DNA from 2 places in the Ralstonia mojiangensis genome. Region 2 is predicted to be linked to the other one. Evidence: predicted binding sites of a transcription regulator. Region 2 holds the regulator's gene; the other holds the start of a gene.
What was found. The regulator FliA, encoded in region 2, starts transcription of late flagellar genes. The targets are predictions, from matches to a motif close to CTAAAGTTTNNNNNNNNNNNGCCGNTA.
Positions count from the first base shown of each region.

Region 1: NG898_RS18560 (flagellin N-terminal helical domain-containing protein) is a predicted target of FliA. The motif match lies at 1,770-1,796, and genes of this name have one in related genera.

Region 1 covers NZ_JAMXHU010000004.1:423,218-427,820, reverse strand. The annotation lists gene NG898_RS18570 (sensor domain-containing protein) at 1-726, shown strand, start outside; gene NG898_RS18565 (LuxR C-terminal-related transcriptional regulator) at 861-1,496, opposite strand; gene NG898_RS18560 (flagellin N-terminal helical domain-containing protein) at 1,907-2,728, shown strand; gene fliD (flagellar filament capping protein FliD) at 2,926-4,603, shown strand, end outside.
Region 2 covers NZ_JAMXHU010000005.1:379,701-384,303, forward strand. The annotation lists gene NG898_RS22155 (VirK family protein) at 1-379, shown strand, start outside; gene NG898_RS22160 (Crp/Fnr family transcriptional regulator) at 401-1,132, opposite strand; gene NG898_RS22165 (MBL fold metallo-hydrolase) at 1,359-2,441, shown strand; gene NG898_RS22170 (RNA polymerase sigma factor FliA) at 2,510-3,271, opposite strand; gene NG898_RS22175 (MinD/ParA family ATP-binding protein) at 3,280-4,059, opposite strand; gene flhF (flagellar biosynthesis GTPase FlhF) at 4,073-4,603, opposite strand, start outside.

The DNA.
Region 1 (4,603 bases), on a different contig from region 2:
GACGTCAGGAGCGGCCGCATCGTCGGCGTGGAAGCGCTCATCCGCTGGAACTCGGCCGATTTCGGCCGCATGATGCCTGGCCAGTTCATTCAGGACGCCGAAGAAACTGGCCTGATCGTCGAGATCGACCGCTGGATTCTGCGCGCCGCCTGCGACCAGCTTGCGCGCTGGCGCCGCATCGGGCTGCCGGACTTGCGCATGTCGATCAACCTCTCGGGCCAGGCATTCAGCTCGGGGCAGCTGAGTGCGATGGTGCGTGGCGCGCTATCGACCAGCGGCTTGCCCGGCAACGCGGTGGAACTGGAGATGACCGAAGGCATTCTGATTCGCGACGATCCGTCATTGCATGCGTTGCTCACCGAGCTGCGCGCGATGGGCGTATCGCTGGCGCTGGACGATTTCGGTACCGGATATTCGTCGCTGTCGTATCTGCACCGCTTCCCGATCGATACGCTGAAGATCGACCGCTCGTTCGTTCAAGACCTGCCGCATGTGGCGGAACGCGCGGCCATCACGCGGGCCATCATCATGATGGCGCAGGCCATGGGCATGAAGACCGTGGCTGAAGGCGTGGAGACCACCGGCCAGCTTGAATTTCTGCGCGAAGTCGGATGCGACGAGTTTCAGGGCTATCTGCTCACGCGGCCGTTGGAGCCAGCAGCGGTGCAGGACCTCGTGCGCGAAAACGCTCGCCGGTACGGCGAGCGTGTTCCCCGGTTTCTATAAGTCTTAAGTCTATTTAGGGTGCCCCGGAAAGCGTAGCGAGCGCCCCGAGGTTGGCGTGAGAAGCGCAGCCGTACACGTGTACGACGAGCATCGCAAGGCCAAGATCGGGGTGCGCAGTAGCTTTACGGGGCACCCTAGAGTTGCAGGCCGTTGCTGACCACGTACATGGTCAGCTCGGCGTTGTTGCGCAGCTTCATCTTCGAGAGCACCCGCCCACGATACACGCTGACCGTCTTGACGCTGATCTGCAGCGCCTCGGCAATCTCGCCCAGCGTGCGGCCGGAGCCCAGCATGCGCAGCGTCTGGAATTCGCGGTCGGAAAGGATGTCGTGGCGCGGCTTATCCCAGTCGACATTCAGGTTGTCGGCCAGGACTTCCACGAGGTCCGACGGCAGGTATTTCTTGCCCTTGGAGATGGCGTTGACGGCGGCCAGCAGCTGCGGCTGGCTGGCGTCCATCGGCAGATAGCCAGCGGCGCCCGCCTTCAGCGCCCGTACGGCAAGCAGCGCTTCAGGGTGGCGGCCCAGTGCCAGCACAGCCAGGCGCGCATGCTGCTGGCGCACGGTCTTGATGGTCTGGAATTCGTCTCCGGTGGCCGATTCCACCGAGAAGAGCATGACGTCCCACTCGCGCTGGGCGAGCAGGTCGTTATTGGCATCGCGCAGGTCCGGCACGGCCTCGATCTGCCGGGCCAGGCGCGAATCCTTGAGGATCTGGCGCAGGCCGACACGGGCAATATCGTGCGGTTCGACGATCAGGACATTGAGCATGGTGGGGGTTGCGGGTCAAACGCGGGCTCGCATCGAGCTCTTCTTTCCGCCCGCTGGCCTTCCGGCCGAACTGGCGGGCTTGCAACTCCCCATCTGTGCACTGTGTGGCGCTCTATATATAGAGGGATGCTGGCGCCTATGAACTGGTCGAACGAGTATAGCCGAGGGCCTGCAGGCCAAGAAGCAGGCTCGCAGCCTCTTTTGGAGGGGTGCCGCAAGTCAGGCGGCCGCAAGCCCAAACCGCCGCCGACGCACAAATTTGTCAAGGCGACCCTAAACTTTCCTCAGAGGCCACCGATAACCTGAGTACAACGCAGACCTGATCCCCTTCAAGTTGCAGGTCACGTTGCCCGGCCTAGCCGGAATTAGCAAACACGGGCAACAAACCATCGGGAAACTTAGGAGCCGTCATGTCCCTCAGCCTCAATACCAACATCTCGTCCCTGCAAACGCAGCAAGCACTGTCGGCATCGAAGGATGCCCTGCAGACCTCGCTGCAACGTCTGTCGACCGGCCTGCGCGTGAACAGCGCGAAGGACGATGCCGCTGCTTACGCTGTGGCCTCCAGCCTGACGACCACGCTGAACTCGCAAACCCAAGGTATCCAGAACGCCAACAACGCACAGTCGTACCTGCAAACGGCTGACTCGTACCTGGGCCAGGTTGAAAACAACCTGCAACGTATGCGCCAACTGGCTGTGGAAGCCAACAACGGCGGTCTGTCGACCACCGACCAGGCCAACCTGGACAAGGAATACCAACAGCTGGCCACGGCCAACAAGAACATCGAGACGAACGCCAACTACAACGGCGCCAAGCTGTTCGACGGCACGGTGACCTCGACCACGTTCCAATACGGTCAGAACGCATCGACCGACGTCGCTACCGTCACCAACGCCAACCTGGCAAGCTTCGGCACGCTGAGCGGCACGAGCGTGACGTCGACGGCCAACGCAACGGCAGCCCAGGCGAAGATCGACACCGATCTGGCCAGCCTGAAGGCAGCCCGCGCTGACCTGGGTGCACAGCAAAGCGGTCTGACCTCGACCATCAACACGCTGACCTCGTCGAACACGGCGCTGTCTGCCGCCAAGTCGGTGATGATCGATACGGACTATGCGTCGGAAACGTCGAACATGACTCGCCAGAACATCCTGCAGCAAGCGGGTACGGCGATGCTGGCGCAAGCCAACTCGGCACCGAACAGCATCCTGAGCCTGCTGAAGGGCTAATCGGTAAGCTGAATGCCACCCAGCTGCCTGGCGGCTGGGCCAAGGGCCGGCGCTCCTCGGGGCGTCGGCCTTTTTTCTTTTGTCGGATACCCCTCCTTTTCGTGGGTGGCGCCTGCATAACCTGCCCTAAAGAAGCTGCGGCCCGTGCCGTTGTGTAGAGAGACTTCCGCCGGCGCAGACGCTTATCAGACCCGATCATGGCGACTACCACTACCACCTCCTCGACCAGCACCTACGTACCGCCGATCTCGATTCCTGGCATTGGGACGAGCATCGACGTCAACTCGCTGGTGTCCAGCCTCATGAAGGTGGAAAGCCTGCCACTGACGCAGCTGCAGACGCAGCAAAGCTCGTACCAGACGCAGCTGTCGGCTGTGGGGTCGCTCAAGAGTGCGCTGTCGACCTTCCAGACCACGCTGTCGAACCTGACGAGCGCGTCGAACTACAGCGCGATGAAGGCCAGCGGCTACGACACCTCGATGCTGAGTGCGTCGGTAACGGGTTCGGCGCCTGCAGGTTCCTACGCTGTCAATGTCTCGCAGCTTGCGCAATCGCAGGTGCTGGCGGCGCAGGGGCAAACGTCCACCACGACCGCCATCGGCAGCGGCGCGTCGACCACGATTTCGTTTTCGTTCGGCTCGGTGTCGGGCGGCTCGCTTTCGGGCGGCAAGTACACCGGTTCGACGTTCACGCAGAACGGCAACCTGGCGGGCGGCTCGATCACGATCGACTCGTCCAACAACACGCTCGCGGGTATCCGTGATGCGATCAACTCGGCCAACGTGGGTGTCTCGGCCAGCATCGTGAACGACGGCAGCGGCAGCCCGTACCGTCTGGTGCTGACGTCGACCGCGGGCGGTTCCAGCTCGGAGATGAAGATTTCAGTGTCGGGCGACTCGACGCTGCAATCGCTGCTCTCGCAAGACCCGGCCGGCACGCAGAACATGACCGAGGTGACCACGGGCCAGAACGCCCTGGCCACCATCAACGGCATTGCCGTGCAGAGCCCGACCAACACGTTGTCGAACGTGGTGGATGGCACGTCGTTCACGCTGTCCAAGACGGGCAGCACCAACGTGACGGTCGCCAACGACCCGACCGCCACCACCACCGCCGTCACCAACTTCGTGAACGGCTACAACGCGCTGCGTACGCAACTGAACGCGCTCACCAACATCGACACCACCAACAAGGCTAACAACGGCCCGCTGGCTGGCGACGTGAGTACCAAGACGCTCATCAACCAGATTACCGACGTGCTGGGCCAGGCGGTGGGCAACGGCAATTACCAGTCGCTGGGCAGTGTGGGCGTAACGATGAATTCCGACGGCACGCTGTCGGTGGACAACACCAAGCTGTCGGCTGCCATTGCAAAGTCGCCCAGCCAGGTTGCCGGTTTGTTTGCCGGTACCGGCACGGCCACCGATTCGCTCGTCAGCGTGCCGACGTTCTCCGATTCCACGCAGGCCGGCAGCTACGCCGTCAACGTGACGCAGTTGGCCTCGCAGGGCACGCTCACGGGTTCGGCCGCTGCCAACACGACCATCACGGCGGGTGTGAACGACACGCTCGCGTTCAACATCAGCGGGATGTCCGTCAACGTGACGTTGGCGGCCGGCAGCTACACCGCGGCGACGCTGGCTGCGCAAATCCAGAGCCAGATCAACGCATCGACCACGCTGCAGAACGCCAAGGTCAACGCATCTGTGTCGGCCAATGCCAGTGGTGTGCTGAGCATCACCGATAGCCAGTTCGGCTCGGTGTCGGCGGTGTCGGTGTCGGGCAATGGGGCTTCGTCGCTCTTCGGCGGGAGCCCCACGGCTAGCAACGGTGTGGATGTGCAGGGCACGATCAACGGCGTTGCAGCAACCGGTT
Region 2 (4,603 bases):
CGACGTCTTGCGTACCGAGTTGTTCTCGGGCATTCCGGTCACGGCGGTCTTCTCGCCATCGCAATGTCCCAACGGGCAAGGCGTCGGCGCCAAGGCTGCGGCCCCGGTGGTGCACGGTGGTTTTGCGGTGCGCGACTTCATGGAAGTTGAAGGCAGCAACATCGGCTTTGCCAATCAGCACCTGACCCTGCGCCCCGACGGCACGCCCGTGCTGGAACTTGCGCTGTACCGCGTAACGCCCGACGACAAGGCCACGGTCACGGTGTCGTTTCTTTCGCCGCTGACGTATCAGGCCGTGTCGGCGCCGCAGACGTTCCAGTGCGCGATCGGCGCGGGCCTGGACTTTTCGATTGGGCTGGCAGGCCTGTTGCGGCGGTAAGCGGATGCGGCTTGCGCGAAATCACCCCTTGGCGATATCGCGCAGGCCAGGCAGGTCGAGCAATTCGATCTCGCCATAGGCGACCCTGAGAATGCCGCGTGCCTGAAAATCCTTGAGCACGAGATTGACGGTCTGTCGTGACAGCGCGAGCAGCAAGGCAAGCTGCTCCTGCGGCACGCGAAGCACGCGGCGGGTGCCGAGGCGCAAATCGCCGTAGCCGGCCGCCATCAGCAGCAGGCGCCGCGCCACGCGCACGGATGCCGGCAGCAGCGCCGTTTCTTCAAGCACGGAAAAGGCGAGACGCAGCTTGTGCGTCAGGAGCAACGCAAAAGCGTGCGTGTGCTGCGGCGCACGTTCGAGCAGATCCATCAACGCGGTTTGCGGCATGTGGAGCAACACGGTATCGCCCTCACCCCGCGCATCGTGTGTGCGCGCCTGGTTGTCGAACACGCCGATCTCGCCAAACCAGTTCACGGGTTCCAGCACGGCCAGCAGCGCCTCGCGGCCGTCGGCCGTGGTGGCGCGCACGCGAATGCCGCCTTCCACCACGCAATACAGGCCGTCGGGCGGATCGCCACGGCGAAACAGCACCTCTCCATCGGCCAGCCGGCGCACGATCGCCATGTCGATGAGGAGTTCTTGCAGGGGCTTGCTGAGCCCGCCAAACCAGTTGCTGGCGTGCAGGCGGTCTCGGTACAGCGCGGCTGAGAGCGGGCCGGACGGTGGATTGCTTCGGGCGGGGGCGGAATCCATGGGCGCGGGGGCAGTGGAATGTGGCGGATGCGACAGGCCCGAAACACGGATGCGCTGTCTGCGCCACCATCCGGCACGGTAGGACACGCTCAACGCATGGCACTGTCTACGATTGGACGATGATAACGACGGCACCGCGCGGACGTCCACGCCGTACTTGCGTAAGCTATGCGCCACCAGGCATGACTTCAGACGGTCCGCCCCGCCACCCCGGAACACTTCGCCCATGAAGAATCCCGATTACAACCCCGCCAAGCCGCACCACACGCCGGACGGATTCCGCAACCGCTATCCGCATCCGCGCCCCGACGCCGATTTCTGGCAATGGCAACGCGAGCGCCGCCGCCTGAAGCTGCCCAAGCCGCCCACGCACGACCTCTCCTGCATCCCGCCAAACCTGGGCGCCATCCACCCGCCGCCCGAGGTTCCGCAGCTCACCTGGATCGGACACGAAACGCTGCTGCTCCAGATCGACGGGCTGAACGTGCTGACCGACCCGGTGTTCTCCAAGCGCGCCTCGCCGCTGCCGTTTGCCGGGCCGCGCCGCCATCAGCCGCCGGGGCTGTCGCTCAAGCAGTTGCCGCATATCGACCTGGTGCTGCTCTCTCACAACCACTACGACCATCTGGACCGCGCCAGCGTGCGCGCGCTGATGCGCCAGCCGGGCGGCGCACCCATGTTCTTCGTGCCGCTGGGCATCGACCGCTGGTTTGCGCGCAACGTACGCGGCACGCGCCTGGGTGGCGACAACCCCAACGTGCGCGCGTTCGACTGGGACGACGAAGCCCGCTTCGGCCCCTTCACCGCGCACTTCTGCGCCGTGCAGCACTGGTCCGCACGCGGCCTGTACGACCGCAACCACACGCTCTGGGGCAGCTGGGCGCTGCTGCATCCGCGCCTGCGTTTCTGGTTCTCGGGTGATCTGGGCTATTCGCAAGACACACGCGACATTGGTGCGCGCTTCGGCCACTTCGATGTGGCCGCCATTGCCGTGGGCGCCTACGAGCCGCGCTGGTTCATGAAGGCACAGCACATCGACCCGACCGAAGCCGTGCAGGTCATGCAAGACATCGGCGCACGGCAGGCAGTGGGCATCCACTGGGGCACGTTCGAGCTGACAGACGAAGCGCTCGATCAGCCCATCACCGACTTGGCCCACGCGCTGAAGGCCGCCAACGTGCCTGCCGAGCGTTTCGTCCTCTTCAAGCATGGCGAGACCCGAGTGTGGGATTCCGCCGCCTCAAGCCTTGTGACCGACGTCCCAAAAGAAAAAGCGCGGCCGCGAAATGACTCGCTGGCCGCGCAGTAAGAAACTGGCAGGTCAAGCACAGACCAAGCGGCGCAGCCTAAAGGCGGCGGCGCTCGATTGACATCAGATCAGGTTGGCGTCGGCAGCCATGCGCGATCACGCAGGCGCGAGCGGATGCGGGCGATGGCCTGGCTGTGGATCTGGCACACGCGCGATTCCGACACGCCCATCACGGCGCCGATTTCACGCAGGTTCAGATCCTGCTCGTAGTAGAGGCTCATCATGAGCTTTTCGCGCTCGGGCAGTGCCTCGATGGCAGCAACAACCGATTCGCGCAGGTCGTGGTCCAGCAGTTGGTCCAGCGGCGTGGCGTCGTTCTCGGGCGCGCGGTTCTCGATGAAGGCGTCGGCGTCTTCGCGGTCGAAATCTTCGTAATACAACAGCTGGCTGCCTTGCAGGTCGACCAGTTGCTTCTGGTATTCGGCCAGCGACATGCCCAGCGCGGCGGCAATCTCGGTTTCGGTGGGCGCGCGGCCCTTCTGCTGCTGCAGCTTCTGGATCGCCTGCTCGATCGTGCGGGCGTTGCGGCGCAGGCCGCGCGGCAGCCAGTCGGAGCCGCGCAGTTCGTCCAGAATCGCGCCGCGAATACGCTGGGCTGCGTAGAACTCGAACTGCACACCCTGCGTTTCCTCATAGCGCGACAGCGCGTCGAGCAAGCCCATCATGCCGGCCTGGATCAGGTCGTCCAGCTCAACGCTGGCGGGCAGCTTGACCATCATCTGGTTGGCAATGCGACGCACCAGCGGTGCGTACATGGCCATCTCGTCGGACTTGGTCTTGCGACCGGTTGCGGTGTACATATTCATGCCTGCCTTTGACGCCTCGTTCATGCTGCGCCTCAATAAACCAATTCGGCCGCGCGTGCGGTGGCGCGGGGCGTCGCAGTCGAAGTCGACATTGACGTGTCTTGCGCCGATTCATCAGCCGGCTGTGCCGGTGCCCGCGCCGACATGACCACCCGCGACGGCGCACTGCCATCACCGGCTTGGGCCTCGGCGCTGGCCCAGCTCAACATTTCTTCGGCAAGCTGGCGGAAGGCCATGGCCGAAGGCGATGCGGGAAACGCGCTCGCCACGGGCTTGCCGAGCGAGAGCGCAAGTTCTACGTGCCGGTCCTCAGGGAGGTAGCCAGCGAAATCGATACGGGTGTTCAGGTACTGGCCCACGGTATTGGCCAGGTTACCGAACACGCGCACGGCGGAATCCACCGAATGCGCGCCGCACACCACGGTGCGGATGCCCGCGCTGCCTTGCAGCACGGCGGTTTTCTTGAGCAGCGTGTACGCGCTCTTGATGCCTTCCGGGCCATCGGAGAAGGTCAGCAGCACGTCGTCGCAGACTTCAGCCACGGTGCTCAGCGCCCGGGTGCCGAAATGCGCGGCCACGAGCGTCACATCCGCCGTCTCGTCGTACTGCTCGAGCACGCCGGGCATGGCGAGCATGGTCTGCGCGTTCACCACGGCCGTGTCGCGGCCCATGGCGGACAGCGCGATGCGCAGGTTGTCGACAAAGTCGTCGACCTGCTCTTCCGCACCGATCACCAGCACACGGCGGGCAGCAGCATGACCGAGCATGCGCCGCAGCCCTGCGGCTTGATCCTTGGCGAATGGCGTCGTCATGGTCGCCCCCTTGTCAGGCGAAATCGAAAGCGGCCAGGCCAGGTTCGCGGTTACGCGCGGCGCCTTGCGCCACGAGCAACGATTCATCCGAATCCAGCGTGAACGACGACTGCTCCGCACCAGCCCGGAACGAGCGATGGATCAGCAGCTTCTTGTTCGGCACCGCAATGTCCTCCGGCACGCGCTGGCCGTACGACACGTAGTGCAGCGGCAGGCGGCGGCGGATCATCACGTCCATCGCGTGGCCCACGGAGGCAGCCTCGTCGATCTTGGTCAGGATGCAGCCGGCCAGGTTGGCGTCGCGGTAGGCACCCACGACTTCGTCGAGCGTCTTGCCGTTGCTTGCAGCGTTCAGCAGCAGCAGGCGCTTGATCGACGGGCCCACGGCATGCAGCATCGCCATCTGCTCGGACACGGCGCGGTCACGCTGGCTCATGCCGATGGTGTCGATCAGCACGACGTGCTTCTCGCGCAGATCGTTCAGCGCCAGGCTCAGGTCTTGCGCGTCTTTCACGGCATGCACCGAGACGCCCAGGATCTTGCC